Linked DNA regions of Bombiscardovia apis. The protein of the gene in region 2 interacts with the protein of the main gene of each other region in a pairwise test. Links are inferred from orthologs where the notes say so. Each region holds a gene or a part of one and is shown on either strand. Other genes may lie near its edges.

Region 1 (14,377 bases), 130 kb from region 2 along the record:
GTAGGCTCAGCTTCTTTACCAACGGTCGTGACTTCCACCAATCCCGATTGCGCGTCGCGAAGGACGGCCTGGATACGAAGACCAGCGCCGTCTGAAAGCTGCAACTGATCGCCCTCGCCCAAGCGCATGGCCTGCAAGGCATGTTTGCGCACATGCTGTGGAAGGGTTAATCGCCATCCGGTATGAAGTTCGTCAGTATTGACCGGCGTGTCATCGCAAGTGGGATCAAACAGAAAAAGCGGATCAGTCATACTCACCAGATTAACCGCAAGCCCCGAACTCAAGCCTCAAATCCCTCTCCAGTCCTCTCGTCATCAATTTTGGGCACTTTCTCACGCTATGCAAACACTGGACAATGCGGGCGCGTTAAAAAGTGCCCAAAAAGAAAATATATGCCGCACCTGTACGAGGGCGACACGCTGACCGGTTAGTTTTGTGCATTCGCGCTCGCTAGGTGGTATAGTGTATATGTTGCAAATTGCACTGTCCGGGTGGCGGAATGGTAGACGCGCTAGCTTGAGGTGCTAGTGCCTATTTATACAGGCGTGCGGGTTCAACTCCCGCTCCGGACACAAGGTTTTTCGAGATACTCTTCTTTTCTTTCATGTCCTGCTACGGCAGGCTCTCTCCCCCCGCAGGTAGTCTCCTAACTCTAGAATTGTAGAAGACGCTTCGACTATGCATATACACTCGGCAACGAAAGGGCATTCCATGCGCATTGTGCACATTGACTCTATAGACGATGAACGTTTGGATGCTTACACTCATTTGACTGAGCTACAACTGCGCAACCGCTTAGAGCCTGAAAAGGGACTCTTCATCGCTGAATCTCCCAAGGTCATAGACCGCGCTTTGGCCGCCGGAGTTGAGCCGATCTCCTTCCTCGTCGAAGAGCCTTGGCTGGAGGGAATGACGCAAACGTTCGCTAGCGTTGAAGAGCGCTGGGGGCAGGATGTTGCAGTGTACGTGGCTTCGCCCGAAGAATTGAAACTCATAACTGGTTACCGCCTGCACAGAGGGGCCTTGGCAGCTATGCGCCGGTGGAAACTGCCCACTGTCGAGCAAATATGCTCCGGAGCTAGGCGCGTGGCAGTGATGGAAAACATTGTGGACCATTCGAACGTTGGCGCTTTAATGCGTTCGGCAGCAGCGCTCGATATTGATGCGGTCTTGGTAACTCCCTCTTGTGGAGACCCCCTCTACCGTAGGTCTGCGCGTGTTTCTATGGGCACCGTTTTCCAAGTGCCGTGGACACGCATTGGGGGCGACGACCCGGAACTTTGGCCTGCAGCAGGCCTAGCAGAGCTCAAACAGCTGGGTTTCACCACGGTTTCGTTAGCGCTGCGAGACGATTCACTCTCCCTCGACGAATTAGTCGGGCAGATGCACGATGGGCGTATCGATAAAGTTGCGCTCATTTTCGGAACCGAGGGCGACGGACTTTCAAAGGAAACCATAGAAGGAGCCGACCTGACAGTTCGTATCCCCATGAGCCACGGAGTCGATTCGCTCAATGTGGCCTCTTCCTCCGCCGTGACCTTCTACGCAACCCGCATCTAACCTTCTGTTTCTTTCCGAACTCTACTCTCCAATCATCAGCGTGTAAGCCCTACTCCCAGCTTGCAATATTAATTTTGGGCACTTTCTCACACACATATATCACCTTGCCGGGTTAGAGCGTGAAAAAGTGCCCAAAATTGAAAAGCGGGCGACTGATCGTTGGAATTACAGGTTTTTGCTTAGCGGATTATATTTTGGGCACTTTTTCACACTTGCATACGATGCAATTACTTCGCGGTGTGAGAAAGTGCCCAAAATTGCTACAGAGACCGGTTGAGCTGTAGCTGCAGCGGACGAGAAATGAGTTTTGGGCAGATTCTCACACTTGAGTTCCACGGGGAGACAGGAAGCGTGAGAAAGTGCCCAAAATCGTTTAGCTCGTCAGAATAGGTTAGGGCTTGGGGGTGATGTAGTCGTTTGAGTCGATGCTACCGCGGAGATTGCCGAGAGCTTTGAGGCCGTGGTACATGACTAGCGTGGCAACCGATCCGATGGCAATGCCGTTGAAGGAAATGCCCTGAATAGCGAAGGTGAAGTCAGCGATTCCGACAATCATAACTACCGCGCCGACCGTCATATTGACCGTCTTACCGAAGTCAACCTTGTTTTCGACCCAGATGCGCACGCCGAGCATACCAATCATGCCGTAGAGCAAGGTGGTAACTCCGCCGAGCACTCCCCCAGGAATCGTGTTGATGATAGCGCCGAACTTGGGGCACAAGCTCAGCAGGAAAGCGAAGAAGGCTGCGCACCAGTAGGCGGCTGTGGAGTAAACCTTCGTAGCAGCCATGACACCAATATTTTCTGCATAAGTGGTAGTACCTGAACCGCCGCCAAGACCTGCGAAGAAAGTGCCCAAGCCGTCTGACAAGAGAGCGGTACCAATCTGATCGTCATAATCGCGGCCCGTCATGAGCGCTACCGACTTGACGTGGCCAATGTTTTCGGCAACCAAAACCAAAACCACCGGAATAAACATGGCCAAGACTGTGAAATCAGCTTGGGGCAGGTGGAACTTGGGCAATCCGAACCAAGCAGCTTCACTGACGGCAGTGAAGTCGACCTCGCCCTGGATGACGGCGAAAATATAGCCTACGACTACACCTAGGAGAATGTTGAGTCTACCGATGAGACCTTTGAAGAGGACTGATATGAGCATGACAGCCAGCAGCGTCACCAGAGCAGTAACTGGAGCCACCTGGAAGTTCTTCCAAGCAGAGGGAGCCAGATTAAAACCGATGATTGCTACGATAGCGCCAGTCACCGTCGGCGGCATGACGATGTCAATCCACTTTGCTCCAGCATAGTGGACGATAACGCCGATCAGTGCTAGCAGAGCACCCGTCACCATGATGCCGAAGGAAGCGACAGCGAGGCCCTTGTGGGCGGTGGTGACTGCTACAACAGGGGCTATAAAACCAAAAGAGCTGCCAAGATAACTTGGCAGCCGATTAGCGTTTAATAACAAAAACAGCGCTGTAGAAAGCGCTGTAAAGAACAATGTGGTTGACGGATCAAAACCAGTCAATATTGGAACTAAGAAGGTCGAACCAAACATGGCAATAACATGTTGAGCTCCAATACCTGCGGTTCGCGGCCAAGTCAGTCGCTCATCAGGTTCAACCACTTCGCCTGGAGCTAACGATTTGCCGTTTCCATGGAGTTTCCAGCCCTTGAAGATAGACATGCGATGTGCTTTCTTCTCATTCGCCGTGCCGGTCACGGCGGACCGGAAACCCCATATTATTACAAAAAGCCGACGAAGTGCTCTCAATTAGTTAGACCGTAAAGCCTGTAAACACTTGCGACACGCCATGAAAAAACAGTAGTCAGCAAAGACGCATATCACTCAGTCTGCAATGGGCAAATTATCGACATCAAAACCTATAGCAGCCAGCTGTTCCTTGCCTTCAGGAGTTATCATGTGTAGCGACCAGCGAGGCTTCCAAGTCCACTCAATCCGAAACTCCTCGACAAGACCAGCCAGCATCTGCGCGCACTCGTCTTCAATCAGATCCGTCAGCGGACAAGCAGGAGTGGTCAAGGTCATAGTGATGATAGCCCGACCTTGCTCATCGATCTCAACACCATAGACAAGGCCCAAATCCACTACATCAATACCTAATTCGGGGTCAATCACCTGGTGAAGAGCTTCGCGAACATCTTTAGCCGTGGCCCGCCCGATCTCGTCAACAGCCCTGAGAGGGATTGCTTCGGCTCCGAGCGTACTCATCTGCGAAAGAGCTGCCTCGTCAACGATAGAGGACGAACTTCCACGCTCTCCTAGACCGGAAGAACTTGCCTGCGAATCCGCTTTATTTACTGAATCTTCTACCGGTAATGAACCTGCGACATCCTGTTCCATTGCACCATCCGCTTTCTTGTTGTTACCGCTCACACTCATCCTGCTGACCATCAGAAGCCTGCGCATTGCTGCCCATCTGAGTCAGGGCTTGAGCTACAGATGCTTTCATGCCCTCCCAACCCAGCAGAGCGCATTTAATACGCATAGGATACTTCGAAACACCTTGGAATACCACTGCATCTCCCAAAGCTTCATTTGCTGCTTCGTCTTGCAACCCGGCACCGCGAGACTCCATCAATTGACGAAAATCGCCAGCCAATTTCATGGCCGCATCCACGCTCTGCCCTTGGACCAAATCGACCATAATCGACAAGCTAGCCTGCGAAATAGAACAGCCCTGCCCATCCCAAACAATACGTTCGATGCGGTTAGGCCGCCCGTCAGAACCGTCGGAAACTTCAACATGGATGGTAGCCGTATCGCCACAAGTGGGATTAAACTGCTGAGACTGCGCCGGAACACAATACTCATGCTCGCCCTGCAAGGTTGTCTGCGCCTGCGAAGCGGCTACAACAGGACCTGTACTCGACTGCTCAGCCAGTTCAATCCGCCCGTGGGGGTGCTTGGAAGCGTCCAGAATGACCTCTTGGTACATCTGTTCCAATTCCTGCTCACTCATGCCATAATCCTCTGCCATGCTCACCAACCTACCTGCATCCCTAGTCCTGTATCAATAACTGAGCTTGAAGTGAACGCTAGGCTTTGAAAAAGGCACGAACCGCCGAAACTGCTTCGAGCAGCCGGTCCGCTTCGTCAAGCGTGTTGTACACTCCGGTAGAGGCACGATTGGAGGCAAAGACACCAAAGTGACGGTGCACAGGCTGAGCGCAATGGTGGCCAACTCGAATAGCGATACCGCGCGAATCAATAAATTGCCCCACATCGTGCGGATGGACGCCTTCGACTTCAAAAGATACCGTGCCGATGCGGTGCTCTGGGCTCTTGGGGCCTAAAATACGCACCCCTTCAATGTTTGCAAGCTGAAGCAGTTCGGCAGTCATCGAACGCTCGTGGGCCACGATGCGGTCAAAACCAACCTCGCGCATCCAATCGGCCGCAACCCCAGCCGCAACAAGCTGAGCCACCGGCTGCGTACCAGCTTCGAAGCGGGCCGGCGGTGCCATATACTGCGCCGGCTGGTCGATGAAAGCCAGCTCAACCATCGATCCACCAAAATTCGCTGGCGGCAAGGCCTCTAGCAATTCGCGCTTGCCGTAGAGAAAACCGACACCGGTAGGCCCATACATTTTATGGGCACTCCAGACCGCAAAATCAACATCGAGCTGGTGGAAGTCGACAGGCAGATGCGGCACGGACTGGCAGGCATCCAAAATGACCATAGCACCGACTTCGTGAGCCCGACGAACAATGGGTTCCAAGTCCGTAATTGCACCAGTCACATTGGAGACATGGGTTACAGCCACAAACTTCGTGCGCTCAGTAATGACCTCATCGGCTGTATCTGAGCGAATACGGCCTTCGCTATCTAGCCCAAACCACTTAAGCTGGGCGCCTGTGCGTGCACACAATTCTTGGAAGGGCAACAGCACCGAGTGATGTTCGGCCTGCGAAACCACCACTTCGTCGCCAGGAGCCAGGGCAAATCGCTGAGCCTGCTGCCCTCCCCTACCCAAGCTAGCGTTACCAAAAGCAGTTGCGAGTAGGTTTAGGCCGCCAGTCGCACCAGACGTGACTACAAGCTCTTCTTGACCGGGCTGTGAGGAAACACCAACCAACTTCGCAACTTGAGTGCGCGCCTGCTCAAAAGCCAGCGTAGAACGCGCCGCCAGCTCGTGAGCTCCCCTATGAACACCCGCATTATCTTGTTCGTAAAAATGTGACTCCGCTTCGATGACGCTCATAGGCTTTTGCGCAGTCGCTGCCGAGTCCAAATACGCTAGAGGGTGGCCGTGCACCTGCTGTTTGAGAATCGGGAATTGCTCACGTATATATGCGAGATTCTCCATGACTGCCACCCTCTAGTTGTATGCGTCAACTACGAATACTATCCAACACTCATTAAGCCAGTGCAGATTCGGAATCAGAACCCTCCGGCAAGTACTGGTCGTAGCCGCTTTCTTCCAACTCGTCAGCCAATTCAGGGCCGCCAGTCTTTACAAACCGCCCTTCCGCAAAGACGTGGACAATGTCGGGCTTGATGTACTTCAAAATCCTCGTGTAATGCGTCACCATCATAATGCCCAAGTCAGTATTGTCTTTGGCGCGGTTAACTCCCTCTGACACGATGCGCAGAGCGTCCACGTCGAGGCCAGAATCAGTTTCGTCCAAAATAGCAAACTTGGGCTTCAAAATCTCAAGCTGAAGCACTTCGGCCCGCTTCTTCTCGCCGCCCGAGAACCCCTCGTTGACCGAACGCTGAGCAAACTTAGGATCCATCTTGAGGCGCTTCATAGCCTCGTTCAGATCCTTAGTCCAGGTACGGATAGGAGGAGCCTGACCGTCAATCTCGGTCTTAGCAGTGCGTAGGAAGTTCGTCATAGAGACACCGGAAACCTCTACCGGATATTGCATGGCTAAAAAGAGACCGGCCTTAGCACGCTCATCTGCCGTCATCTTGAGCAAGTCTTCCCCATCGAGCAAGGCTTGGCCGGAATCGACAATGTACTTAGGATGACCTGCCAGCGTGTAAGCCAAGGTAGACTTACCCGAACCGTTAGGCCCCATAATAGCGTGAGTCTGGCCCGACTTCATGGTCAGATTAGCGCCTTTAAGAATTTGCTTGCGACCTTCCTTGGTCTCAACGGAGACGTGCAGGTCCTTAATTTCGAGTGTTGACATCTTACTTACCCTCCAAAACGTGCTTCATATCTTCGCTCTCGCCTTTGGAGAGCCTGCGGTCAATCACATCCATCAAATGGCCTGCCACGCTGGGCACGCCGATTTCTTCGACCAACTCGCCAAAGAAGCCCCGAACTACCAGCTTGCGAGCATCCTGCTCTGAGATTCCTCGGGATTGCAGATAGAAGAGTTCTTCTTCTTCAAAACGCCCCACCGAACTAGCATGACCAGCACCGACAATGTCGCCGTTTTCAATCTCCAAGTTTGGTTCGGAATCAGCAACAGCGCCCGGGGTCAGCACCAAGTTACGGTTCAGCTCATAGGAATCAGTGCCCGGCGCCGTGGGCTGAATGAGCGCATTGCCCACCCAAGTCGAATGAGCTTTCACTCCATCAAGTGCGCCCTTGTAGACTACGCGAGACTTACAGTTGGGATGGTTGTGGACCACCATAGTGCGATGCTCCATGTGCTTACCCGGATCTACGAAGTAAATGCCGAGCATGTTGAGCTCGCCAGCTTCCCCGCCGAACTCTTGGTCCATGCGAATACGAACCACATCGCCGCCCAAGGTCACCACTGAATGGCGCAAGGTTGCACCAGCGCCCACGTGAATACGCTGGTTAGCAACTTCCTTAGCGGTTGGTTCCCACTCTTGGATGAAGGTCGTGGAAATATGCGAATCAGCTCCGGTGCGAATTTCAACACCTTCAGCTAAGAGAGCATCGCCTTCGTGTTCTACCACGATATCGGCGTGAGTACGCGCTTCGGTTTCTATCATCAAGTGAAGAGAGTCTAGCTGAGGACCGCCGCCCACAATCTTGACCAATACCGGCTGGTCAATCTCACCAGAAAGCTTGATAACCTGCGACTGCTTATTGCTGGCCCACTCTACTGCCGAGACCTTATCGTTGGGCTTTTGCACCGTTCCAGAAGGCTCCTGCCCCATTTCAACAGTGCTGAGTGAAACTTGGCTAGAATCGACCGTGCTGCCGTCTATCATGGTCACCGTGCAGCTAGTCTTACCAGAAGGCTCAAAGACTTGGTAGAACTCCTCTAAACGCTCTACCGGTGTAAAGCGCCAGTCTTCCTGCTTGCGCGTTGGAATGGCGTAATCATCGGGGTTGAAGGAGCGAATAGAGCGATCCGCACTCGAAGGCATACGCGCTGGTGCTGCGTAAGGATCAGCGCTATCGTCCTGAGGCATTTGAATTTCTGCTGTTGTGCTCATATCAGCCAACCGATCCTTCCATTTGCAGCTCGACTAGACGGTTAAGCTCAAGAGCATATTCCATCGGCAGTTCGCGAGAGATGGGCTCGACAAAACCGCGAACAATCATGCCCCGGGCTTCTTCCTCACTCAAACCGCGGCTCATCAGGTAGAAGAGCTGATCTTCGGAAATCTTCGAGACCGTAGCCTCGTGAGACATGGTCACATCGTCTTCGCGCACATCCACGTGAGGATACGTATCAGAACGAGAATAATCATCGACCAAGAGCGCATCGCACACTACCGACGAAGAGGAGTGCTCAGCGCCCTTAACAATCTTGACCAAACCGCGGTATGCAGCACGACCCAGATTACGAGAGATGGACTTAGAAACGATAGTTGAAGAAGTGTGCGGGGCCAAGTGAATCATCTTAGCGCCCGTATCTTGATACTGTCCTTGTCCGGCAAAGCCCAAAGACATAGTCTCGCCCTTGGCATAGGGCTCAGCCAAAATGCAAGCAGGATACTTCATAGTGGCCTTAGAACCGATGTTGCCGTCGACCCATTCCATCGTGCCGCCCTCACGCACGTAAGCACGCTGGGTTACTAGATTGTAGACGTTGTTCGACCAATTCTGCACGGTGGTATAGCGCACGCGAGCATGAGGCTCAACAATAATTTCCACGATTGCGGCATGCAGCGAATCAGTCGAGTAGATAGGCGCGGTGCAGCCCTCTACGTAATGCACGTATGAGCCCTCGTCAGCGATAATCAAGGTGCGCTCAAACTGGCCCATATTGGGCGTATTAATGCGGAAGTAGGCCTGAAGTGGTATGTCAACATGCACGCCCTTGGGTACATACACGAACGAACCGCCAGACCAAGCAGCCGTGTTCAAAGCCGCAAACTTGTTGTCATCTGCGGGAATGACGGTGCCGAAATACTTCTTGAATAGCTCAGGATGCTTCTGCAAGGCAGTGTCGGTGTCCATAAAAATGACACCCTGTTCTTGAAGATCCTCACGAATAGAGTTGTAAATCACCTCAGATTCGTATTGAGCGGCCACACCCGAGACCAAGCGCTTCTTCTCAGCTTCAGGAATGCCTAAACGGTCATAGGTGCTCTTGATGTCTTCGGGCAAATCTTCCCAAGACTGGGCCTGTTTATCGAGCGGTTTGACGTAATACTTAAAATCTTGCGCATCGAAACCGCTTAAATCCACACCCCACTTGGGCATGGGCGCATCGACGAATGCCTTGTATCCTTGCAGGCGGCGCTCTAGCATCCACTCCGGCTCGTGTTTATCTGCTGAAATGGCGCGCACAACATTCTCGTCTATGCCCTTCTTCGCAGCTTCACCGGCAGCGTCGGAATCATGCCAACCGTAGTTGTAGTCACCAAACTGAGAAAGAATCTCATCGTCTTGTTTGATTTTGTCTTCGTTGACACGAGAGCGGTCAGCTACGTACTGACTCATTTCGACATCTCGCGTCGTATCCGTCTGCTTCGAGCTAGTACTCACGCCTGCGGACCTCCTAACACTCTTTGGCTACTACAAGAGCAACCGAGCTGATACTCCAAGAATACTGGTCTACCGTACAAACCGCTAGCGCGAGGGACTGTGAAATAACTTACCTTTGCGAGTTTGTTATTCTCATGAGCAGCTTGGCATAAGCAAACGCCCGCTGCCATGCACCTTCTGCAAGCAACGGACGTTGACATGAACTCTTATGAAAGGAGCTCAGACGCATTCATTTAGTGTCGGGCAGCTTCATGATCCAAGCTAGCCTTAACCAAACCTGCGAACAGCGGATGCGGCTTGGTTGGGCGAGACTTGAACTCTGGATGCCCCTGCGTACCAACATAGAAGGGGTGAGTACCTTGAGCAATCTCAACAAACTCGGTCAGCTCACCATCTGGGCTGGTACCCGAAATCTTGAGTCCAGCCTCATTCAAGCGCTGCTTGTAAGCTACATTCACTTCATAACGGTGACGGTGACGTTCGCTTATCTCAGTGGAACCGTAAAGCTGGGCTACAAGAGAATCATCTCGCAAAACAGCCGGGTAAGCACCCAACCGCATAGTGTGCCCCATATCGCCGTCGCCATCCACAATGGACTTTTGCTCTTCCATAGTTGCTACTACGGGGTTGGCGCAGCCTGGCTCAAACTCAGACGAATTGGCATCTTCCAAGCCAAGAGCATCACGAGAGTATTCAATGACCATAGATTGCATGCCCAAGCAGATGCCCAAGGCTGGTAACTGGTGCTCACGGGCATAGCGCAGAGCACCTATCTTGCCGTCGACTCCTCGCGATCCAAAACCGCCGGGCACCACGATACCGTCGATATCTCGTAAGGCTTGCTCTGCACCAGACATGGTTTCGCAATCATCAGCAGTGACCCACTTAACATTGACCTTGGCCCAATTAGCGAAGCCTCCGGCCTTGATGGCCTCAGATACAGACAGGTATGCGTCAGGCAGATCGATATACTTGCCGATAATGGCAACATTGACCTCGCGCTTGGGGTGGTGCACGCGTTCCAGCAGATCATCCCACTCAGCCCAATCGACGTCGTGGAAGGGCAGACCGAGCTCGCGAACCACGTACGCGTCCAAACCTTCGTCGTGCAAAATCTTGGGTACGTCGTAAATCGAAGGCGCATCTACACAGTTGACAACACCCTCGGCATCGACATCGCACATCAAAGAAATCTTGTCTTTGACGGAATCAGTCAGGGGGCGGTCGGAGCGCAAGACGAGCGCATCTGGCGCAATACCCAACTGACGAAGAGCCATGACCGAATGCTGAGTTGGCTTGGTTTTGAGCTCGTGAGCCGCCGCAATGTAGGGCACCAACGAGACGTGAACGAACATGCAATTGTCGGCACCAATATCTCGGCGGACTTCGCGGGCAGCTTCCATGAAGGGCTGAGATTCGATATCTCCGACCGTACCGCCAATTTCGGTAATGATGACGTCCACATCGTCGCCAGCTTGAGCACGCATGCGGCTCTTAATCTCATTAGTGATGTGGGGAATGACCTGCACACACTGGCCTAGGTACTCGCCAGCGCGCTCCTTACGCAAGACCGACTGGTAAATTTGGCCAGTAGTCACATTGGCTTTTTGCGTCAGGAAGATGTCAAGGAAACGCTCATAGTGACCGATATCTAAATCGGTTTCAGCCCCATCTTCAGTCACGTAAACTTCGCCGTGCTGGAAGGGGTTCATAGTGCCGGGATCGACGTTAATATAAGGGTCAAGCTTCTGCTGAAGTACTCGAATGCCACGGCTGCGTAAGAGCCTGCCGAGGGAGGAAGCGGTTAAGCCTTTACCGAGAGATGAGACAACGCCACCGGTGACGAAAATGTGCTTGGTAACGTGCTCTTGAGAATTTCCATGTTGTTTAACCATGGAACTTCAGCCTATCAGCTCTTGTAGACCTTTTGGGCTCGTTCGCTCAATGATAGAAAGCAAAAAGCTGAGAGCTGTTCTTACAGCTCAAAAAGCTTATGACACGCCCAAATGTTGAGCCAAATACCTGCCCGTAAGACTGCCCAAGTTGCCGGCAATTTCTTCTGGAGTGCCGGTGGCAACGATACTGCCGCCATCTTGGCCTCCGCCGGGGCCCATGTCAATCACGTAATCCGCGTTGGCAATCATGTCCAAGTCGTGCTCAATGAAAACGACAGTAGCCCCGCCATCTAGTAAGCGCTGCAAAACAGCGATGAGAGTACGCACGTCGAGAGGATGCAGCCCAGTAGTGGGCTCGTCCAAGATGAAGAGAGAATGCGACTGCTCTTTACCCAGCTCGTTGGAGAGCTTGAGCCGCTGGGCTTCCCCGCCCGAGAGCGAAGGCGTGTCCTCCCCTAGCTTCAGGTATCCAAGTCCCAAGTCGCACAAGGTCTCGAGTGAGTGGAAAATGCGCTTGCCCAAAGACGATTGCAGACCTTCACATACCTCCTTGGCCTGAGCAACATCCATATCTAGCATGTCAGGCAGGCTTATAGGCTTTGGATGATGCTCAGTTGTAATCGTCACCTGTCGAGCCTCATCCTTATAGCGAGAGCCTTGGCATACCGGGCAAGTGATGGTCACGTCAGGCAAAAACTGCACATCCAAGCTGATTTGGCCCGTACCATCGCACTGAGGACAGCGCAAGGAACCTGTATTGTAAGAGAAAGCCGACACGTTGAACCCTAAACGCTTGGCAGTAGGGGTCGCAGCAAAAAGCCGACGCAGCTGGTTCATAATCGCAGTGTAAGTGGCAATCGTTGAGCGCACATTGATACCGATTGGAGAAGAATCTACCAAGCGCACACGAGTAATGCCAGCAGGATCAAACTGCTTGACATGCGCAGGCAGAGGCACATGCTCGCTCTGGGCTTCAAGAGCCGGCAGCAGGGATTCTAAGACCATAGTCGTCTTGCCAGAGCCAGAAACCCCAGTCACAGCAGTCATTCGACCACGAGGAATCGAAACATTCAAAGGATGAACTGTGTGGAGTGAATCAGTTGTCATGCGCAACCACTGATTTGTCGCACCGCCACCACGAGTGCGCTCGGAAGGTAAGAGCAGGCGCTTACGAACCAAGACCGGTTCTGTGGCTGACAAGAAACCAGCTATACGAGAATCTGAATTATGTGCAATCTGCTCAGGCCTGCCTTGAGCTATAACTTGACCGCCTAAACGGCCAGCGGCCGGACCCATCTCAATAAAGTAATCAGCAGCTTTCAGCACTGTAACGTCATGGTCTACAAACACTACCGAATTACCTGAAGCCAGCAAGTCGCGCATGACCCCTATAAGTCCCTCAATATTCGCAGGGTGCAAACCAGTTGAAGGCTCGTCGAGCACATACAAGACACCAGTAGTCTCGTTGCGCACCGCCCTCGACAGCTGGGCACGCTGGCGCTCGCCGGTCGAAAGTGAAGCCAAAGAACGGTCCAAAGTCAAATACCCCAAACCGAGTTGAAGCAAGCGCTCTCCCATATCTTCGAGCGTTTCCACCAGACTTTGGGCCATCGCTTGCATGTCTTGAGGTAAGTCAGGCACTACAGTGAGTGCCCAAGTCGTAATGTCTTGCAAGGTCCAAGCAGTAACTTCGGATAAATTGTGATCCTGGATGTGCGGGGCTCGCGCTGCTGGATTGAGCCTGCTGCCCATGCAATCTGGGCAGGTACGCTCAATTAAGAATTTAGAGACTTTGGCCAGTCGTTTGTCGTCGCTAGCTCGTTCCAGCTCTTTTGTGACGGTCAAACGCGCATTGCGGAAGGTAAAATCGAGCTCGTGGACACCCTTGACTGAGGTGATAGTGATATGCTTCTTTTCCTCAGGGCCATTGAAAACAATATCTCGTTCCCAATCGCTCAAGTCTTTCCAAGGCACATCTGTACGCACACCGAATTCACGGACTATACCTGGCTGCACGTTAAAACCAAAAGTGCGCCAAGGCACAACTGCCCCTTGGTCAATGCTCAGATTCTCGTCTGGAACTAGGCTGGCATCATTGACTTCGCGGATGGTGCCTGTTCCTTGGCAGGTTGGGCATGCTCCCAAAGAATTAAATGCCAGCTCTTCAGCCGAGGGCGGCTTGACCTGCGCTCCGCAGACCGGGCAGTCAAAAGGAATTTCAGCAGCGACCTTCATCGTGGGTGGCACATAATGCCCATTGGGGCAGCGATGGGAAGCCAGCCGCGAAAACATGAGTCGTAAAACGTTCAACAGCTCAGTTGAAGTGCCAAAGGTTGAGCGCATCCCACCAACTCCCGGCCGTTGACGCAAGGCCAGCGCTGGCGGAACGAAACGGACAGCGTCTACCTGGGGTTTCTGCGCCTGTGTCATTCTGCGGCGCGTGTAGGTTGAGAGTGCATCTAAATAGCGGCGCGAGCCCTCCGCGTACAAGACACCTAGAGCCAATGACGACTTGCCGGAGCCTGAAACCCCAGCTATACCCACCAACTGGTTGAGCGGTACTCGTACGTCGACATTCTTCAGATTGTGTACTCGCGCACCGAGGACTTCGATGACTTGAGGAACATTAGAAGATTGCTCAGAATCTTGATTCCTAGACCGCTGCAAAGACATAGTTAGTCTGCACTCTCTCGCAAGGTGTGGGCCACCGATTCAAGAGCTAGCTTGTAGCCGTAGAAACCCATGCCGGTAATGGTTCCAGTAGCAACTGGAGAAATAACGCTATGCCGCCGGAAAGCTTCGCGTGAGGCAGGATTGGAGATATGAACCTCAAGTAAAGGCAATCCTGCACTAGTGACCTGGGCTGCGGCATCAGCCAGACCGTAGCTGTAATGAGTAAAAGCCGCCGGATTCATCACAATTGGCGTGCCCTGATCCACGGCTTCATGCATCCACGAGATGACCTCGCCCTCGTCATCGCTCTGGCGTACTTCTACCTGCAAGCCAAGCTCACGCCCCCAGTCTTGACA
Region 2 (16,615 bases):
CGATACCGTGGTCGCTATCAGCGCCGGTCCTAACCACGCTCTAGCCCTGACCTCTGACCACCACGTCTTGTCATGGGGCACGAATCAAGCAGGACAATTAGGTACCAGTAATCAACTGGGCAGCACTACCGCCCAACCCATCCCAGTAGACCTCGCTGACTTCAACCTCCTCACCGATACCATCAGTCAAATCAGCGCTGGCCAAGACCATAACCTAGCCCTAGCCAACAACCACCACACCTATTCGTGGGGTTCGAATGCTCGTGGTCAGTTAGGAGACCCCACACAGTCAGGAGGGCCTACACCGGTTGATCTCACCGCTCGCAGCCTACTCCCCGCAACTATCAATCAAGTACAAGCCGGCAACCAGTACTCCATAGCTCTGACCAGCAGCCAGCAAGCCTACACATGGGGAGCCAACAATAACGGCACACTTGGTAACAACACCCTTACCGACAGCAACCAACCTACTAACATCAGCGCCAACACTTCCCTACCCCCGCTCAGTGCTATCAGCACCGGCAGCCACCACGCAGCAGCACTCACAGACACCAACCACATCTACAGTTGGGGCGCCAACAATCACGGCCAACTCGGCCAAGGCACCAGCGACACCAACCCACACCCCCAGCCAGCCATCGCCAACGCGAAACAAACGCTGAATGTCACCGGCTTCACTATCGACGCCACAGACACCAACACCCCTGTCTGGAACAGCAGCCAACACGCCTGGACCACCCACAGCACGGCCCACAATCCCGGGCCCACCACCAGCACTATTCACTGGACACTAGGCACCTACAACCAACCCGACTACCCCCTGCCATACATTTACACCTATAACCTTCCCCAAGCCGGCAGCGCGCAGCCCCAACGAGCCGCCGCCACCCTCGCCCTCACACTAGGAATCAGCACCAGCCTCGCCTACACAGCACACAACATCAAACAACGAGTACAAGGACGAAAAAGGTAACAGTCAACTACTATCACAGCCCCACAAATCAGTAACTTTACAAACCGCAATCAGCCAACACTTATGAAGCTTGCTCAACGCTTTGCTATACTGATGTGAGACTTGTAAGAAATATATGATTGTTGTGTTTGATGGGGATCAGATGCAACTCAAGAAACACTAGTGTGACAATTCTACAGTTGTTGTCACACTAAAGGGGAAACACATGCGCCGCATTCGTACTGCTAGCACCATCATTTTGGCGCTAGCGCTGATTGTCCTTGGGGGGGGGGCTATTCAACTAGCCCAAACTGCACACGCTGACCCCGCGTCACCCCACTTCCGCGTCGACCCAAGAAGAGCATCTGCAACAGGCGGCAGCGACCTTACTATCACGCCTCAGACATTGGCTGGAATAACATTCACAACTTTGGATTCCAAGCACTATCACACAGTCGCACTCGATAGTGATAGTAAAGCTTACTCTTGGGGAGACAATTCCTTTGGTCAGCTGGGCGATGGTAGCACCACCGCGCATCTCAAACCTGCACCAATCACCATGCCAGCAAACACGAAATTCGTTGAAGTGAGCGCCGGTTATGATCAGCATTCCCTAGCTTTAGATGACAAAGGTAATGTCTACGCATGGGGTCGCAATGACAAAGGCCAACTCGGCTTGGGAGATACCACCAACCGTTCCCTCCCCACTCTTGTGCCACCTCCAGCTGGAGTGAATAAATTCACCCATGTCAACGCGGCTGACGCTTATAGCCAAGCCATTGGAGATGACGGAAGAGTCTACGCTTGGGGCAACAACGATGACTTTTTCAACGGTTGGGATTTTGGAGAGCCTACTGGCAACGGTCAGCTCGGCGTGGGCGATACAGCTATGCGGCTACGCCCAACTCCTGTTGTTGGCATACCGAGCGGAGTGCGTATCACCAGCCTCCAAGCTCCATATCTTGCATCAATGGCTTTGGGAGATAACGGCGTTGTCTACGTGTGGGGCAGCAACTACCATGGGCAGATGGCAAACGGAGGCATTAGAGGATACAGCGCCACGGCTAGGGCTATCAACCCTCCAGCAGGATACCGTTTTACTAGCATAGTATCCGGCAATTGGACAGACTACGCAACAGCCAGCAACGGCAAAACCTACCTATGGGGCGCTACACAATGGGGCCAAATCGGAGACGGCACGCTGACCACCAGTTCAACCACCGGACAGTACGTGTCACCAGTAGCCGTGAACGTAAGCATGCCGGCAGGAGTAACCATTAAAAGCATGGCTCGTGGCGGCTGGCACACTCTCGCTATCGGCAGCGATGGCAAAGTCTACACATGGGGCCAAAACTGGTGGGGAGCTCTAGGCATAGCCGGATTCCCCTCAGGAAACTATATGTACGCTGCAACAACTCCGAGTTTGGTAACTGTACCAGCAGGAATCACCTTCACCAAAGTTTTTGCTAGCGACGTAAGTTCTTTTGCAATCGGAAGCGATGGCAACACTTACGCATGGGGCCGTAATGATAATGGTCAACTAGGCGATGGCAAAGTTGTAGCCTATTATGATTCTGCTGTTCGTGTGGGTGGTGCCGTCAATATTGATAAGGTCACCATCGATGGTGTTACTACCAGTGGAACAAAAAATCCTACAACCTATGCGTGGTCGGGTAAAGTTCCGGCTGGCACTCCGGGTACGACGGTTGATATTAAAGTGGATTGGAGTCTGGTCGGACTCGGTACTCAACCCAGTGAAACCTACCAGCTCCACTACCTCGACCTCTACACCGTACAGTTCAAGCTAGGTGGAGCGCCCGGCACTGCCCCACCCGACCAACAGATCGAGGAGGACAGCGGCAAAACACTGGATTGGCCTACCACCCCGGCCTGGGAGCATCATTGGTTCACCGGCTGGTACACCGACACGGGCGAGCCGTGGGATTTCGGCGATACCGTTGACCACAATATGACACTGACCGCAGGCTGGGAGGAATACAAATTCACCCTCTCTCCCATCTACGGCCCCTCCAAGGGCGGGGACTTGGTGAACATCGGCGCCCCGGACCCGCCGAGTACGATTACGTATTCCCAAGTCGCGGCCGGCAGTTCTCACAGCCTGGCCATCGGCTCCGACGGCAACGCTTACTCCTGGGGCGGCAACGAGCGAGGCGTTCTGGGCCAAGGCCACGGCGACAATAAGCCCCACTCCGCACCCGGCCGGGTCCACCTGCCCGACTCGGTCCGCGCGCTCAAGGTGAGCGCCGGCGCCAACCACTCGCTCGCCATCGGCAGCGACCATCATGTCTACGCCTGGGGCAGCAACAATGCCGGCCAACTGGGCAACGGCAATACTAGCGCCCAAGACACCCCCATCGATCTCACCGCGCTCGGCAAGCTCCCCACAACCATCACTCAAGTAGCCGCAGGCACCGACTATTCACTCGCAGTCAGCTCCAATGGGCATGTCTACGCTTGGGGATTCAACGCTTCCGGCCAACTGGGCATATCCACCAACGCCGGCACGTACATGCCAGTGCTCAACCCCGTAGATATCAGCGCCGCCGGCAGCCTACCCTCCTCTATTCGAAAGCTGGCGGCAGGCACCAACCACGCCCTAGCAGTAAGCGGCAGCGGTCACGTCTACGCTTGGGGTAGCAACGAATTCGCCCAACTAGGAACCACCACAGGTCTAGGAACCAGCGATGCTCAGTTCACACCCGTCGACATAAGCGCCGCCGGCGGACTACCCGCTAACATCGTCCATGTCGCGGCCGGAGACCAGCACTCGCTCGCCCTAGCAAGCGACGGCCACCTCTACACCTGGGGCAACAACAACCTCGGCCAGCTCGGCCACAACCACACCATCAGCACCGACCCCACACCCACCGACCTAACTTCGGCCAGCGGTCTACCTGCCAGCATCAGCGCCATCAACGCAGGAGGCTCCTTCTCTGCAGCACTGGCAAATAACGGCCACGTATACACTTGGGGAGACAATGCGAAAGGCCAGCTCGGCAATGACAACACCAGCATCACCAGCAGCAACTCCCCCAACGACCTCACCGCCAGCGCGCTGCTGCCAGAATGCAAACGCATCGGCACGGGCGATAGTCATGCAATGGCAATCAGCCGCAACCACCACACCTACACCTGGGGAGGCAATACCCTCGGCAAACTCGGGCAAGGCAACGATGACGCCGACCCCCACCCCAAGCCGGCGGAAGCAAGCGCATTACAAAAACTCACTGTAACCGGACTCACCATGCGCACGACCGACACCGACACACCCGTATGGAACTCCAACACCAACAGCTGGCAAACACACACCGCACCCAACCCAGCAGGTACGACTAATACCAACATTCACTGGAGCCTAGGTGGGTACAGCCAACCTGACTACACGCTGAACTACACCTACCACTACACCCTACCTGCTGCCGGAACGATACCCTTGCAACGCATCAGCGCCAGCCTCGCTCTTACGCTCGGACTTAGCGCAAGTTTCGCTTACGCGGCCTACGTGGCACAGCGGAAGAAAAGAGCGAATACAAAGCTGTCTCGGGCTTAATTCGCGGGTCACTCTACCCGCGAGCGCAGTACCCATAGGCTGATGGGAATTGAGACGATGCCGCCAGCAATGTAAATATAAGCGATGGGGAAAGCGTCGGAGAGAGGGCCGGCTACAGCTAGGCCCAGGGGCAGGGCTAGGGTGCGTACAGCATTGAGGAGGCCGAAAATGCGACCCATCATGGCGGGCGATACTTGCTCTTGTATGAGGGTGGAGGCTGGGGCGAGTAGGAGCGGTGATATGAAACCGGTGGACGCGTAGGCTAGGGCGAAGAGCCAGAATGAGCCGGTGAGATTCGGGGCCGCGCAAGCCATTACAATGTCAGCTACTGCCAGCCAGAGCATAGCGAAGCCCATAGAGCGCAGGCGCTTAGCGAAGCCTCCCCAAGCGGTCATCAGTAGGCCGCCGCTGACAGCGCCCAAGCCGTACAGTAATTCGATGCAACCGAGTTTATCTGTTGCATTGGTGAGGTGGATGCCGAATATGTCGAGCGAGCCAGCGCTAAAGTTGCGACCTACGAATACCGCATTGAGGCCTCCGGGAGCTACCGTAAGCATGAAACAGAGAGCATACGTCACCAGCACCATGCCTACTGCTGAGTGGGTACGGCAGTATTGGAAGGCCTGTTTGATACCGGCTCTTGCGGAAAGCGGCGTGCCTAGGGCGGCATCTAATTCTTCGGCTTCGATACTGTCAGGGAGGTCAGTATTGTCGCTAGCTTGGCGAGCCACTGCTTGGGCGGGCTGACGAATGAGCAGGAGCATACCAATTCCGATGGCCGCGGTCACAGCATCAACCATGAGCACAGCCTGCATGTGGAGGGTAGCAATCAGGCCAGCGCTCAAGGCTGGGGCCAAGATAGCGATGGCAGATTGCAGGGTGCCGTTTATGGAATTGACCTTCATCAAGCGAGAACTGGGAGCCAGCTGGGGCAAGTATGAATCCACGGCTGGCGACTGGATGCCTGCCGCTAGCGAACGCCCACACAAGACAGCACAAACCAGCCAGATGGGCACAAAATCCTTCATATAAGCCAAGGCCAAACCGAGCGACAATATGGCAGTGCAAGCATCGGGCAGGTTGATAAGCAGACGCTTTGGATAACGGTCTGCCAAGCTGCCGCCCCAGAGGGACATGAAGGCTTGCGGCAAGTTAGCACACAGAAAACCCAGCATGGCCACTAGGCCAGAGTTCGTACGCAGAGCCATATCCCAAGTGATGGCATACTGCACCAGACTAGATCCAAATATTGAGACGAATTGTCCCACAACCAGCAAGGATACATTTCGCTGCCAAGCTGAACCTACTAGTTCGCTGTGGTGATTGTGGACCATTATGCCTCCCTAGCCTGCGGTGAAGGTCCAGGGATCTGTAGAGCGGGTGCTCACTTGCACCTTGAGCCTAGCCCCGGTGGCCTGTTCTATAGCAGCATGAATGTCTTGGCTGGCATACCTGAACCATAGTCCCTCTATGGCGGAATGGGGCGTATTTATGAGCAGAGGCTTCACCTGCGAGGCTTGGCCTGTACTCCCCCGCAATCGGGCCTCATATTGGGCCTGCTGGTAGGCATCAGTGGCTGGATGGTGGCGCAGGTCGCTAGTCACGTATACATCTGCCCCGCTGGCACTCACATCGTCGAACATGGAATCACCAGAGCCGGGCAATACTGCAACCGTTTGGACCATAGCGTCTGGGCTACCAGCCACTTGCACTCCTAACTCGGTCTTTGGCAGTACAGCCGCTACTCTATTGGCAAAGTCACGCAAACTCGTCGGCTCTGCTAAACGACCAACTCGGCCCGAACCAACGCTTTGCTCATTGCCAGTTTGAGCATGCCAGTCGTGAGAGTCAAAGGCCACCGCTTGCAGGGGACGCTGGTCGCTGAGGCCAAAAGCATCAGCGGCGGCCTGTGCTACTCCTCGCACCGCCGCATCAGCATTCGTATGGCCCACCCACAACCCGCAGTGAGCCTCCACTAGTCGATTGACGATTGCTCCATGCACACCAAAGCCCGAAACGTTGTTGATAGAGCGGAAGAAGAGCGGATGGTGGCAAATCAAGAGCTGAGCGCCGGCAGCGATGGCTTCGTCGATAATCTCAAGTGTAGGATCGACCGCGCAATATATTGTACTCACTGGCCAACTAGGTTCTCCAACTATCAAGCCCGGATGGTCCCAATCTTCGGCATAGGACAGGGGATAAAGCTGCTCAAGTACTTCTACAGCCTTGCCCAAACTCACGCTTGTTTCCGCTTGCATTGCTTGCCCCATCTGTTCACACAACCTTCCACTGGTTTACTGGCCTCTAGCGCTTAGCCCCAAGCCTATCGTAGGCTCAGGGCTAAGAAACGACACTGCCAGTTAGGTAGGTTAGTGGGCTGCCTGCTGCCAGTCTGAGCCGATACCGGTAGAAACATCGAGCGGCACTGCCAGCTCAACAGCATGCTCCATAGCATCTTTGACGATAGTAGTCACCTGCTCCACCTCGCCCGGAGCCATTTCTACAACCAATTCGTCGTGAATCTGCAAGACAATATGACTCTTGCATTCAGCCTCGCTCAGAGCGTGCTGTGCTTTAATCATGGCAATCTTCATGATGTCGGCCGCTGAACCCTGAATAGGGGCATTCAATGCTGCTCGCTCGGCTGCTTCGCGGGTCAGGCGACGCTTGGAGTTGAGCCCCGGGAAGTAGCGGCGGCGACCAAAGATAGTCTCCGTATAGCCCTTCACACGCGCGTCGGCCACCAACGACTCCAAGTATTCGTGAACCTTGCCGAAGGTCGAAAAATACTGGGAACGCAAAATGTCTGCCTCAGCCGGACTGACATTAAGTTGCTGAGCCAAACCGTAGGTCGACAGACCGTAAGCCAAGCCGTAACTCATGGCTTTCACGTGTGAACGCTGATCGGAAGTGACCTCGTCCATCGATGTTTGATAGACCAAAGAAGCCACGTACTTGTGGAAGTCGGCTCCGGACTTGAAAGCTTCGATCAGCGCCTCATCGCCAGACAAGTCAGCCATAATTCGTAGCTCAACCTGCGAATAATCACAGCTGAGCAGGGTCTCAAACTCGTCGCCAGACACGAATGCTGAGCGAATTTCACGGCCTGCAGCGTTCTTGTTGGGAATATTCTGCAAGTTGGGTTCGACCGAACTCAAGCGACCTGTCGCCGCTACTGTCTGCTCAAAAGTGGTGTGAATACGCCCATCGCGCTGATTGACTGCATCCATCAACGAGTTCACAATTTGCTTGAGCTTGTTGGTCTCCCGGTGGCGCAGGAGAGCTCCCAAGAAGTCGTTAGCCCGCACATTGTTGACAGATGTCAAATACAACTTTTGCAAGGCTGCTGCAGCAGTCGAATAGGAACCATTCTTAGTGCGCTGAGTAGGCTTCAAGCCCATGTCTTCAAAGAGTACCTTTTGCAACTGCTTGGGGCTTTGAAGATTGACCTTGTCTCCCGCCCTATCCCAAGCTATGTCTTGTGCTTCTTGGGCCTCGGCAGCAAACTGGTCACCCATCTCTTTCAAACGGCTGGTATCTACCTTGGCGCCCTGACGCTCCATTTGAGCGAGCACGGTGGAGGTGGGCATCTCGATAATACGCAGCAGATTGAACTGTTTGCGCTTAATAATCAAGGGCTCAAGATGATTGGCTAAGAGCTGCACATAGAGTCCCCGACGCAAGCACATCTGATCTTGAGACAGCGACTCGTCAGCCTCATCTTGACCATCTCCGAAATCTAACGCGCCCTGCTCAACCTCTGGTTTTTCGTCCATCGGCACCTGCAAGAAGTGCGAGAAAGCCTGGTCCAAGTCGGCTGCGTGGAAGTCAGGCTCCACCAAGTATCCAGCCAGTTTTGTATCAAAGAGCGGCATGGGCATACGCAGGCCGGCAGCCTCCAGCAAGTGGATATGTTCCTTATATCCGTGAACTACACATGAGCCCACCCGGCTATCGATAACAGCCTGCACACTGGCAGTCATGCTAGCATCTAAATCGTCGGCATGCACTAAGACGGTGTGAGCATCAGGGGCTAAGAATACCAGCTCTTCTAGCTTGGCATCTCCCGGCTTTGCCTGGCCTTGCGCGTGCAAATACCACACTTCTTTGCCTAAATCTGGGCAGTGAACTTCCTCAGCTTGGGCCGCTTTCACCCCATCGCCCGCTGCTTCGATAACCGGAGCTGCATCTGGCATGGCTTCTGCTAGCGATTGAGAATGCTCGGCACTGGGCAGGTGTTCCTGACACCACGCTTCGAAAGAGGCCACATCAGTGATTTCATCGCGCTCAGGATCATGAAAATCCATGCCCGCTTCTTGGTTGAAATCAGCCGGAACTGCCGGATCGTCAAAGTCTTCAACGCATTTGAAGCCCTTCAACATCTTATTGCGAGTGTGGGAGCCAAATTCGAGCTGGTCAAACAAGGCGGTGACTTCGTCGAGGTGAATGTGCCCGAAGGTAAGATCGTCGACGTTCACTCCCAAGTCTAAATCGCAGACCAGAGCGTTGACTTTACGGTTGAGTTTTACCTGCTCAATGCTTTCGCGTAAGGCCTCGCCTTTTTTGCCCTTGACCTCGTCTGCATGAGCAAAAATGCCCTCAAGGCTGCCGTATTCGTTGAGCCAACGAGCAGCAAAAGCGTCGCCAACACCAGGAACGCCAGGAATATTGTCTGACTGCTCACCGCGCAGAGCAGCTAAATCAGGATACATTTGCGGGCTAACGTGGTATTTTTCTTCAATAGCTTCCGGTGTCATGCGCTTGAGCTGTCGGAAATGGTAGCCGGGGAAAAGTACAGTCACGTTGTCGTCTGCTAATTGGAAAGCATCACGATCGCCAGAAAGCACCAGCGTACGATAGCCAGCTTCCTCACCCTGAGTCGCGAGGGTTGCCATAATGTCGTCGCCTTCGTAACCTTTTTTTTCAATATAGCTCACGCCTAGAGTCTGTAAGAACTTCTGAATGAGCGGCAACTGACTAATCAAGTCTTCAGGAGCAGCGTCTCTCGTACCCTTATATTGAGGCAACATTTTACTGCGGAAAGTGCCGCCAGCCATGTCGAAAGCCACGCACATGTGGGAAGGATGCTCAGCTTCGATAACCTCGGAAAGCATGACCGCGAAGCCCCAAATAGCGTTAGTGGGCTGCCCTTCAGAGGTTGTGAAAGAATCAACAGGCAGAGCATAATAAGCCCTGAAAGCTAACGAGTGACCGTCGACTATCAGCAGAGGGCCCTTAGTGTTAGTCGAATGTGTTGACTCGCTCATCTCCAGCCCCTCTCGGCCTATTGTGTAGTAGTGCCTTAATTATCACCTTGGACTTGGGCGATAACAGCATCGGCGACTTCCTGCATGGTCAGACGACGATCCATCGATGTCTTCTGAATCCAGCGGAAGGCTTCAGATTCGGTGAGTCCCATGTTTTCCATGAGCAGACCCTTGGCCCGATCAACGCGCTTACGAGCTTCGAAACGAGACTTCATATCAGTAACTTCGTCTTTAAGCGCATTAATCTGATCAAAGCGAGAAATTGCAACCTCAATAGCAGGCAAAAGCTTTTCCGGTGCAAACGGTTTTACAACGTATGCCATAGCTCCAGCATCAGCAGCCTTTTCCACCAAGCTTTGCTGAGAAAAGGCAGTGAGCATGACGACAGGTGCCAAATTCTCTTGGCCAATCTCGGTTGCTGCTTCGATGCCATCTTTTCCAGGCATCTTGACATCCATTACCACAACGTCTGGCTTGAATTCACGAGTAAGATCAATCGCTTCTTGACCAGATGCGGCCTGACCAACAACCTCGTAGCCAGCATCTTCAAGAGCTTCGACAGTATCGAGACGAATCAAAGCCTCGTCTTCAGCAACAACTACCGTGCGGCTGACCGATTCTTCCTCGTATGCCTTGTCCTCTGAAGCCAATGCCAACCTCGTTTCCATTACAATCCCGCTCGGGCTCATTATTGTGGTGCCTTGAACGGAAGCTCACGTGTGTCGTGCCCCCGGTGAGACTCGAACTCACACTACACGGATTTTGAGGCCGTTTCCTCTACCAATTGGGATACGGGGGCTAATCGCTTCCTTGTCAGAATGTAGCACACTTGGACGACGAACAACAGTCGCCGTGTTGCTCACGCTTTTAGCGAAGTCGAAGAACTAAAATAGAACTATAGGTTTACAGCCTATATCTCAAAGGAGAGCAATATGACTCAACAGATATACCGGCGTTTCGATCCCTGGAGGACAGCGCCTGTGCAAGAGATAGATCGCAAAGAAGTGTTGGCAAGCCACTATTTTAGCGTGGATCAAGTAACATACGCGTCCGCGCAGAACAAGCAATTTACACGTACCATGCTCAATGAGAGCACAGGCGACACCATCGCGGTGCTGGCGATGACAGACGAGGGCACGATTGCGCTCATAGAACAATACCGCCTGCCCACACATCGTTGGACCCTCGAATTGCCAGCAGGACACCCCCGCGACAGTTCTGAGAGACCCCTAGAGGTTGCACAACGCAAACTGCGGGAGGAAGCAGGATACGAGGCCCGAAGCTTCACCCAATTTGAGCGTTTTATCAACACACCCAGCTTTTCTAACCAACACACCGCGCTCTTCTATGCGCAAGACCTAACTCAAGTCGAACGGGGAAAGCTGGGACCAGAGACACCCCACCACGACGTGCGATTAGTGAGTATTGACGAAGCTTACGATATGGTCATTGCCGGCACGATTCTTGACGCTAAAACGGTCATCGCCATTTTGCGAACCAAGGCCGGTTTCGGTGATTTAGAGCGTTCATAAAGATTCAAGAGATCCACAAGACCTGCATTAAGCAGAAGGGGTGGCTGCCTTCCAAAGAAAGAAGACAGCCACCCCTCGGACGATAAACACTCGCCCTAGTTTAGACCCTTACTGAGCCTCACCAACGGTGTGAACATAGATGGAGTCAGTGGAGCCGGGGGCATGGTCACCCTGGGCGCAGCTGAGCACTACAACCTTGTCGCCGTCAGCGAGCTTGTTGGCACCCTTGAGGGTCTTGTCCATGTAAGCCATGAGAGATTCACGATTCAGGCCGTGGTAATCCTGCTCACATAGGAAGGCCTCAGTGCCCCAAGACAGAGCCAGCCAGTGGAAAGTATGCTCGTTGCTGGTCAGTGCATAAATCGGAGCGGCCGGGCGCTCGCGAGAAACGCGATGCACAGTGTTACCGGTCTGAGTGAAGGCAACGATAGCCTTGGCATCGAGCTTGTCGGCCAAGTCCACAGCAGCCGAAGACACAGCGCCAGCGTTGGACATATCCAAGTCCTTCATGGCGGGAATGCGATCGAAGCCGTGAGTTGTGGCGTACTCGGAAATGCGAGACATGGTGGAGACGGTTACGTCTGGGTAGTCTCCCACTGCCGTTTCATTGGAGGTCATAGTGGCATCTGCACCGTCGAGGATGGCGTTGGCGCAGTCAGAAGCCTCTGCACGGGTAGGAATTGGCGAATGGGTCATGGTGCCCAACACTTCGGTAGCCACGATGACAGGCTTGGCATACTGACGGGCCAGCTCGATGCAGCGCTTGGTCACCAGAGGCACCTCTTCGAGCGGCATTTCCACAGCCATATCACCACGGGCAACCATGATGCCATCGAAGGTCTTGACAATCTCTTCGAGGTTTTCTACAGCCTGAGGCTTCTCGATCTTAGCAACGATCGGAATACGGCGACCTTCTTCATCCATAATCTCATGGGCACGGTCAATGTCTGTTGCAAAACGCACGAAGGACATAGCGATGATATCTGCACCAGTCTTGATGCCCCAGCGCAAATCGAACTCGTCCTTCTCGGTCAATGCAGGCAGGCTCACAGCCACGCCGGGCAGGTTAATACCCTTGTGGGAGGAAACCGGGCCAGCAACGATGACCTTGGTATGAACGTTATTGCCCTCAACCTGAGTGACTTCGAGGCGCACCTTGCCGTCGTCAATCAGGATGGGATCACCCTTGTGGCAGTCGCCGGGTAGACCCTTGAAGGTAGTGGAAGTAATGTGCTCGTCACCTTCGACATCGTCGGTGGTGATGATGAATTCTTGGCCAGCCTTGAGATTGACCTTGTCTTCGCCTTCAGCGTTCTTCTTAAACCAACCGCAACGAATCTTTGGCCCCTGAAGATCGACCAGAGCGGCTACGTTGCGCCCCGTCTTCTTGCTGGCTTCACGCACGTTGTTGTACACCTTCAAGTGATCCTCGGGGGTGCCGTGCGAACGGTTGAGCCTAGCCACGTCCATACCGCACTCAACGAGCTTGGTAATACCTTCGAGCGACTCGGTAGCTGGTCCGATAGTATCTACAATCTTGGCTTTGCGCATATCCTGCTTGCCTACCTATTCCTTTGAATTGTTTCTGGTCACAGAGAAGAGGCTCTGCGACATCCACATGCTCAACTTTACGCGGAATAGCGGACTGAAAGCCCAAAAAACTGTTAGCGTTAACAATCGTTTATTTGCAACGGTTTTGCGACACATTAAGCTTTTTTATCGTTTTGCAGCCTAGGCATGTTATCTCGCCGAGCCTTAATCAAACTGGCAATAGCAGATGCTCCTATGGACACTACAATCACCGCCAGAGAGAGCCAGATAGGAATTTCAGGAACGGCAGTAACCGGCTTGCCGCCATTGATAAAGGGCAAGGTATTACCATGAAGTGCTTCGAGTATAAGCTTGACACCAATGAAGGCCAATACCACTGATAGGCCTATGGGCAAGTAAGCCAGCTTGTCGAGCATGGCGCCCAAAAGGAAGTAGAGCTGCTGAAGACCCAGTAGGGCAAACACGTTGGAGGTAAAGACAATGAAGGGATCGTGAGTCAGACCAAAAATAGCAGGAATCGAATCAAAGGCGAACATAACATCCGTAGTACCGATGGCCAGGAATACTACCAACATAGGGGTAAAATAGGTCACTCCCCCACGCTTGACCCGCAAGTGTTCGCCGTCGTATTCATCACTGATGCGCATTACTTTTCGCAACATGGTAACGAAAGCATTTTCTTGGTATTCCTCACCATCGTTGCCCTTGGCAACTTTAAAAGCAGTATAAAGCAGGAAAGCGCCGAAGATAAAGAAAACCCATGTGAACTTGGTAATCAGCGTAACGCCGACAAGAATAAAAATGCCCCGCAAGACCAACGCTATAGTGATTCCCACACTCAACACATATTTTTGCAGGTCTCTAGGCACGGCGAAGTTGCTCATGATGATGACAAATACGAAGAGGTTATCGATGCTGAGCGAATATTCGGTGAGCCAGCCAGAGTAGAATTCAATAGCGGACTGAGGGCCGGCAATAAGCCAGAGTATGGCCCCAAAAATGAGGGCAGCTGCAACGAAGAAGACAATGTGTTGCACACACTCTTTAGTAGAGGGCACATGCGGTTTACGGCCGATGACAAACAAGTCAACAACGAAGAATACGGCGAGAACAATCAGGGTTATAACCATAAAGGCAAGAGGGGTCTCAGACATAGCTTTCACTCTATATGCCATTTAAGACAGGGCCCACATTGAGCCCTGTCTGCTGTATTACATAGCCAATGTTTTAACCACACTGCTATTTGCTGGCTTCCGCCATCTGCCGCAGTTCCTTCTTCAAATCGCGTACTTCGTCTCGTAGGCGAGCTGCCAGTTCGAATTGCAGCTGCTCAGCGGCGGTATGCATCTGATCACTAAGTTGACGAATCAAATCAGCCAAGTCTTGAGCTGGTAGACCAGCCTGCAGAATCTCTTGATGACGCTTGTCAGCCTCGTCCTTGTCAAAACTGGGGACTCCCAAGTGTGAGTTTCCAGCCTTGCCGGCATTGCGATAACCGCCCTCCAAAAGAGTCTGTGTGTCAATGTCTTCTTTGGCCAACATATCGTTGACATCAGAAATCTTCTTAATCAGTGGCTTGGGATCGACACCGTGCTCCTTATTGTAAGCAATCTGCTTAGCTCGGCGGCGGTCCGTCTCGTCAATAGCCTTTTTCATGGAGTCGGTCTGCGCATCTGCATACATGATGACTGTGCCTGATACGTTTCGAGCCGCACGACCAATAGTCTGAATAAGTGAGCGATAGGAGCGCAAGAAACCTTCCTTATCAGCATCCAAAATGGCCACCAACGATACCTCAGGCAAATCTAAGCCCTCACGCAAGAGGTTGATGCCAACAATGACATCTATCTTGCCCTCACGCAGTTCCCTTAAGAGCTCAACGCGGCGCAGGGTATCAACATCTGAGTGCAAATACTCCACCTTGATATCACGCTCAAGCAAGTAGTCTGTGAGGTCTTCAGCCATCTTCTTAGTGAGAGTCGTTACCAAGACACGCTCGTGCTTGGCCACGCGATCCTTAATCTCTGCTAACAGGTCGTCAACCTGACCCTTGACTGGGCGAACCTCAATCTGAGGGTCTAGCAGGCCCGTGGGGCGAATAATCTGCTCCACTACCCCATCAGACAAGCCCATCTCATAATCGCCCGGAGTTGCCGACAAGTATATGGTCTGTCCAACCTTGTTCAGGAATTCTGGCCATTTCAGCGGGCGGTTATCCATAGCGGAAGGCAGACGGAAACCATGCTCAACCAAGGTACGCTTACGAGAAGCATCGCCTTCATACATGGCACCAATCTGAGGCACCGTCACATGGGACTCGTCGATGACCAGCAAAAAGTCGTCTGGGAAGAAGTCTAGAAGCGTATGCGGGGCTGTTCCTGGCTCACGCCCATCGAAATGACGGGAGTAATTTTCAACTCCTGAACAGGTGCCAATTTGAGTGAGCATCTCCAAGTCGTAAGTGGTACGCATAGTGAGACGCTGGGCCTCCAGCTCATGGCCTTCCTTGCGTAGCTGCCCAACCCTCCAGTCAAGCTCTTCTTTAATACTCTTCAAAGCCCGTTGCATACGATCAGGCCCGGCCACGTAGTGAGAAGCCGGGAAAATATGCACTTCGCTCTCGTGAGCTATTTCATCACCCGTTAAGGGATGGAGAGTCGATATACGGTCGATTTCATCTCCAAAAAACTCGATGCGTACAGCCAGTTCCTCGTATACGGGGATAATCTCGACTGTGTCTCCGCGCACGCGGAAAGTACCACGAGTAAAAGCAATATCGTTGCGCTTGTATTGCATGTTCACAAACTGGCGCAAGAGCTCATCTCGACTTATCTGCTGACCTTCACGCAAGAAGAGCATACGACCCGCATACTCCTCAGGAGTACCCAAACCATAAATACAGGAGACGGTGGCGACAACCACACAGTCCCTGCGAGTCAAGAGATTTGCAGTGGCAGCGTGCCGCAGACGCTCCACATCGTCGTTGATATTGGAATCCTTCTCGATATACGTATCAGTCTGAGGAATATAGGCCTCAGGCTGGTAGTAATCGTAGTAGGAGACGAAGTACGAGACAGCATTATCGGGCATGAGCTCACGGAATTCAGCGCACAACTGAGCAGCCAGCGTTTTGTTAGGTTCCAGAATTAGCGTAGGACGCTGCAACTTCTCAATCATCCAAGCCGTAGTAGCAGTTTTACCAGTACCCGTGGCACCCATGAGCACCACATCGTTTTCGCCGTTTTCAATTCGACTGGCCAGCTCATTGATGGCCTGAGGCTGGTCACCGGACGGCTGGTAGGGTGACTTCACCACGAACGGTTTTTCCGTACGTTCTATATTAAACCCCATGCCACTCCTTAGCTCCTCTTCCAACAGTCAGTGCCCAGCACCCTTAACTACAGACGCAGTTGAGCTTGCTGCTGTAATTGTACATATATTCTATCAACACAGTCGAACATTTGTTCGATAGGCTGGGAGGCATCGATAACAATGTCAGCCAAACGCTCCCTGTCCGCTTGACTGGCTTGATTCGCCACTCTTGCAACAGCTTGAGCCTGCGTCATATGCCGCTCGTTCACCATCCGCGCAATTCGGGTAGTCTCGGGAGCTTCAACCGTAATGATGAAATCAAAAGAAAACGGAATTGTTTGATATACACTTGCCAGCAGTGGAACGTCGTGAACGACAACACTGGCAGTATCCATCCAAGGCTCTTCTAAGCGGGCAGCTTCTTGATAAA

The links.
Region 1: the proteins of uvrB (region 2) and R8377_RS03450 interact in binary tests that used the Escherichia coli proteins (3 or more experiments, as listed by UniProt). The link is inferred for Bombiscardovia apis from one-to-one orthologs.

Annotation. Positions count from the first base shown.
Region 1 is NZ_AP026800.1:907,514-921,890, reverse strand. Bases 11,234-14,362 are described here. They hold R8377_RS03450 (excinuclease ABC subunit UvrA), read right to left. Parts: upstream 14,022-14,362; coding sequence 11,445-14,021; downstream 11,234-11,444. Other genes in these bases: aroQ (type II 3-dehydroquinate dehydratase), read right to left, coding at 14,024-14,362; pyrG (CTP synthase), read right to left, coding at 11,234-11,348. In the rest of the region: R8377_RS03505 (16S rRNA (uracil(1498)-N(3))-methyltransferase), read right to left, coding at 1-251; R8377_RS03495 (TrmH family RNA methyltransferase), read left to right, coding at 712-1,560; R8377_RS03490 (uracil-xanthine permease family protein), read right to left, coding at 1,952-3,247; R8377_RS03485 (metal-sulfur cluster assembly factor), read right to left, coding at 3,410-3,925; Fe-S cluster assembly sulfur transfer protein SufU, read right to left, coding at 3,948-4,562; R8377_RS03475 (SufS family cysteine desulfurase), read right to left, coding at 4,621-5,892; Fe-S cluster assembly ATPase SufC, read right to left, coding at 5,945-6,724; Fe-S cluster assembly protein SufD, read right to left, coding at 6,726-7,952; Fe-S cluster assembly protein SufB, read right to left, coding at 7,954-9,408; more of pyrG, read right to left, coding at 9,687-11,233; more of aroQ, read right to left, coding at 14,363-14,377. UniProt on the Escherichia coli protein: The UvrABC repair system catalyzes the recognition and processing of DNA lesions. UvrA is an ATPase and a DNA-binding protein. A damage recognition complex composed of 2 UvrA and 2 UvrB subunits scans DNA for abnormalities.
Region 2 is NZ_AP026800.1:781,734-798,348, reverse strand. What follows is about bases 13,669-16,615. They hold uvrB (excinuclease ABC subunit UvrB), read right to left. Parts: upstream 16,225-16,615; coding sequence 14,113-16,224; downstream 13,669-14,112. Other genes in these bases: coaE (dephospho-CoA kinase), read right to left, coding at 16,272-16,615; R8377_RS02950 (TerC family protein), read right to left, coding at 13,669-14,027. Outside these bases: R8377_RS02995 (RCC1 domain-containing protein), read left to right, coding at 1-973; R8377_RS02990 (RCC1 domain-containing protein), read left to right, coding at 1,179-4,523; R8377_RS02985 (MFS transporter), read right to left, coding at 4,532-5,857; R8377_RS02980 (Nif3-like dinuclear metal center hexameric protein), read right to left, coding at 5,867-6,793; polA (DNA polymerase I), read right to left, coding at 6,893-9,790; R8377_RS02970 (ANTAR domain-containing response regulator), read right to left, coding at 9,826-10,458; R8377_RS02960 (NUDIX domain-containing protein), read left to right, coding at 10,723-11,322; pyk (pyruvate kinase), read right to left, coding at 11,431-12,873; more of R8377_RS02950, read right to left, coding at 13,029-13,668. UniProt on the Escherichia coli protein: The UvrABC repair system catalyzes the recognition and processing of DNA lesions. A damage recognition complex composed of 2 UvrA and 2 UvrB subunits scans DNA for abnormalities.